One region of the Vibrio sp. Of14-4 genome, then DNA from elsewhere that is predicted to be linked to it. Evidence: riboswitches for the same ligand, from Rfam matches in the RefSeq annotation. Region 1 holds a riboswitch; the other holds the start of a gene.

Region 1 (2,201 bases):
GAGCAACGGGAATAGCCAGTCCAATACTCAACAAAGTTGATAATGAAGCTTGATAGAAACTGAACTTAGTGACGTGTCGATAATAAGGGTCAGACCATATTTGTGACACGTCTAATGAAGGAGTAAAAGACAATAATGCGCCAATGGCACAAATAACAAAGGCCGCGATGCATATCGCGACCCAGAGTCCTAATTTGGGGATTTTATACAAAAGGTACCCTTAGAAAGTCAAAGCGCTTTGCCATTCTCTAATCCATGCCTTGCGGTTTTGAGCCACCTCTTCTTCATTCAAGCTCAGTGCTTTATTGGGAATGGTGAGAGTGTCAAAGCCCTCAGGTAAAGTGACGTCTGTGACCGGATACATCCAGTTACCCGTAGGCATCAGAGATTGAAAATCATCGCTCAAAATAAAGGCCATAAATTGGTCAGACAATTGAGGATTTTTTGATGATTTGACCTTAGCGGCAACTTCAACTTGGGTATAATGGCCTTCGCTAAAATCCGCAGCAGCAAACTTTGCGTCATTCTCAGCAATCAAGTGATAAGCCGGAGATGTGGTATACGAGAGTACCATATCGGCTTCACCATCAAGAAATAGCGAATAGGCTTCAGACCACCCTTTCGTCACTGTCACTGTTTTCTTCGCTAACTGCTGCCAAGCAGGAGAGACAGCATCGCCATAAACAGACTTCATCCATAACATCAAGCCTTGACCCGGCGTTGAAGTACGCGGATCTTGGTAGATAACTTTAAGATCGTCACGAGATTCCACTAGCTCTTTGAGACTATGGGGAGGCTTTGACAATTTTTCCTTGTTATATACAAAGGCAAAATAACCAAAATCATAGGGCAGAAATACTGAGTCACTCCAACCATTAGGCAAGTCGACTGTTTTGGTATCAACCTGATGTTCAGTAAGCAAACCGGTTTTCTTGGCTTCAGGCATTAAGTTCTTATCTAAGCCGAGTACAATATCTGCTTTGCTATTTTTACCTTCTAAACGCAAGCGATTAAGAATTGACACGCCATCATCTAGAGCAACAAAGTTCAAGTCGCAGTGACATTTTTCCTCAAATGCTTGCTCTATTTGAGGGCCAGGGCCCCACTTAGCCGCAAAAGAATCATAGGTATATACGGTTAATGTATTATCCGCTGATGATGCAGAAAATGATGCAAATAGCGCTAAAGCCATAGTGCTATGAAGGGTTTTCACTGCTCGCTCTCCTTGATTGAGCGGCACAGGTTTGAGCAAACATTTATCACAAATATTTTGACTCAATTCCTACGCCAGTATTATCTGGTTCAGGTATACGGGTCCAAGGCAGTACCTTATCTCAGCCTTATCACCAATAGTGATAACCAGCTCCCCGTTGAGTGTTGACCGAATTGTAATGGGAATTGAGTTATTTATCTAGAGTCATATCCCCAGCGTGGCACCATCTTTTGTTCTATACCTAAATGATCCAAGACTCGAGCAACCATAAAATCCACCAAATCTTCAATTGAAGACGGTTGATGATAAAAGCCAGGTGCTGCTGGCATGATAGTGACGCCCATTTGAGAGAGTTTGAGCATATTTTCCAAATGCAAAGTCGAAAACGGTGTTTCTCGCACAACCAAGAGTAATTGGCCGCGCTCTTTTATGACCACATCTGCCGCTCGCTCAATAAGATTATCTGACATTCCATGAGCAATTGCTGCAACACTGCCTGAAGAACAAGGACAAACCACCATCTGTTTCGGCGCAGCAGAACCTGATGCCACAGGTGAAAACCAATCATCTTTACCATAGACATGCAATTGTTCAGGATCGCAACCAAGGTATTCCACCAAGGTTGCTTGGATAGCTTGAGGGTTGCCGGGCAGTTTCATATCGTGCTCAGTGGCAAGCACCACTCTCGCTGCAGAAGATATCAGCAAGTGAACCTGATACTCTGCGGCTAGTAAGCATTGCAGAAGCCTCAATCCGTATGGCGCTCCCGATGCACCTGTAAAGGCTAATGTTATCGCTTTATTGTTTATTTGATTCATACTACTAGGTTCATTTACTCGGCAAGTTTGGCCAACAACTTTTCTTGTATGCCTTCAAAACCGCCGTTACTCATTACTAGGATTTGATCGCCTGGCATACTTCGCTCTATAACCATATCAACTATAGTATCGACACTGTTTGACGTATATGCAGGCTGGTTACATTGCTC
Region 2 (2,201 bases), on a different contig from region 1:
CTATCTAAAGAATGTTACTCAATACCATCATCCAATCCACTTGCATGGGCATACATTCACAGTATTGGAGCTGAATGGCAAAAAAGTAGAAGAACCTTTTCATACCGACACAGTGTTGCTTGGTAAGAATGGGACGGCTAAAGCGGCGTTTGTTGCCGACAATCCCGGCCGCTGGATGTATCATTGCCATGTGATTGAGCATATGAAAACGGGCTTAATGGGTTATGTCGAAGTAAAGTGACTCCTGTAACTTTTTAAATCTCATGTTATTTTGCAGTGATATTACTCGATAATTTGTTACTATTGATCGTTAACTATCCAAAGGTAACAGGCATTCTCTGGGGGAGATAATGGGACAGCTTTCGATTCTTGGGTTTATTGCACTAGGTGGGGCCTTGGGGGCATGTTCGCGTTATCTTGTGACTGAGTTTTTTGTTGCCTTACTTGGAAGAGGTTTTCCGTACGGAACCTTGACAGTTAATGTGGCTGGCTCTTTTGTCATGGGGCTTCTCATTGCTGCATTTGAAAATGAAATGTTAGCCAGTGAACCATGGCGCCAAATTATCGGCTTGGGCTTTCTTGGGGCTTTGACCACATTCTCGACTTTTTCTATGGATAATGTTTTGCTGATGCAGCAGGGCGAGTTTTTTAAAATGGGCCTCAATGTATTAGCGAATGTCATTTTGAGTATTTCTGCCGCTTGGGTGGGCTTTCAACTGATAATCAGGCTCTAGTGACTGTCAATATTTCGCTAATTACTGTTTAACTTGGCTTGGTTTAACCAAGTCTCTTCTATATACTTTGTTTACTTGTCGGAGTGCCATAAGGCTGAGACCGTTTATTCGGGATCCGTTGAACCTGATCAGATTAGTATCTGCGAAGGGAACAAGAGAAGATATCTATACCAGCTTCAGTTCTGGTTTATCTATCAACTTGTCGAACACAGCTGTATCGTTATTGTTACTTGAAGTAACCCGATTTAGCTCTCGTTTGACACCTCTTGTCGCATCTTTCCGCCAAGCATTTTTATGACTTTTTATCTAAGAATAACAAAGCAAGGAAAAATGCTATGTCGAATCGCAAACAAGCTCGACTGGAAGCAAAACAGTTTATAGACACGCTTTCAGCTGCACCATATCCTAACTCTAGTAAAGTCTATGTTGAAGGCTCTCGGCCCGATATCCGGGTTCCCATGCGTGAAATTAGACTATCTGATAGCTTGATAGGTGGAAGCAAAGAGAGCCCCGTTTTTGAGCATAATGAAGCTGTTAGAGTCTATGACACGTCTGGACCATATACAGACCCAAACTATAACATCGACCTTTATAATGGTTTGCCCAAGCTCAGAGAGGAGTGGATTATAGAGCGCAGTGATACTGAGCTACTAGACGATGTAAGTTCAGTCTATTCTAAGCAGCGCTTAGCGGATGAAACACTTGATGATCTTAGGTATGGAAACCTTCCTCGTGTTCGCCGTGCCAAGAAAGGTCAATGCGTTACTCAGCTCCATTATGCTCGCAAGGGTATCGTAACTCCAGAGATGGAATATATTGCACTGCGCGAGAATATGGGGCGTGCAGTCTATCGAGATAAGACTTTAAACCAACAGCACCCGGGTGAAAGCTTTGGCGCCCATTTACCCAAGGATATTACCCCTGAGTTTGTGCGTCAGGAGGTTGCGCAGGGCCGTGCAATTATACCCTCCAACATCAACCATCCCGAGTCTGAGCCTATGATCATTGGTCGCAACTTTCTTGTTAAAGTGAACGCTAACATTGGTAATTCATCGGTTACGTCGTCAATTGAAGAGGAAGTCGAAAAGCTGGTTTGGTCAACTCGATGGGGAGGCGACACGGTTATGGATCTTTCCACTGGCCGCAATATTCATGAAACGCGAGAGTGGATTTTACGTAATAGCCCAGTGCCAATAGGCACGGTTCCTATGTATCAGGCGCTGGAAAAGGTCAATGGTGTTGCTGAAAACCTGAACTGGGAAGTTATGCGTGACACACTGATAGAGCAAGCGGAGCAGGGTGTTGATTACTTTACCATTCATGCTGGCCTTCTTTTACGTTATGTCCCTATGACGGCTAAACGCGTGACTGGAATCGTTTCTCGTGGAGGGTCGATTATTGCCAAGTGGTGCTTGGCGCATCATGAAGAAAGCTTTCTTTACACACATTTTAGAGAGATTTGCGAAA

Evidence for each region. A riboswitch is a leader RNA that binds a small molecule or an ion and turns the genes downstream of it on or off. The one in region 1 is predicted to bind thiamine pyrophosphate.
Region 2: it holds a riboswitch for thiamine pyrophosphate, as region 1 does, so the genes downstream of both, thiC (phosphomethylpyrimidine synthase ThiC) here and thiB (thiamine ABC transporter substrate binding subunit) in region 1, are expected to answer to the same signal.

The regions. Positions count from the first base shown of each region.
Region 1 covers NZ_JAKRGI010000025.1:24,264-26,464, reverse strand. The annotation lists gene thiP (thiamine/thiamine pyrophosphate ABC transporter permease ThiP) at 1-211, opposite strand, end outside; gene thiB (thiamine ABC transporter substrate binding subunit) at 221-1,213, opposite strand; TPP riboswitch at 1,263-1,380, opposite strand; gene MHN79_RS18660 (flavin prenyltransferase UbiX) at 1,408-2,031, opposite strand; gene mpl (UDP-N-acetylmuramate:L-alanyl-gamma-D-glutamyl-meso-diaminopimelate ligase) at 2,046-2,201, opposite strand, start outside.
Region 2 covers NZ_JAKRGI010000033.1:1,864-4,064, forward strand. The annotation lists gene MHN79_RS19895 (multicopper oxidase family protein) at 1-241, shown strand, start outside; gene crcB (fluoride efflux transporter CrcB) at 351-734, shown strand; TPP riboswitch at 804-902, shown strand; gene thiC (phosphomethylpyrimidine synthase ThiC) at 1,070-2,201, shown strand, end outside.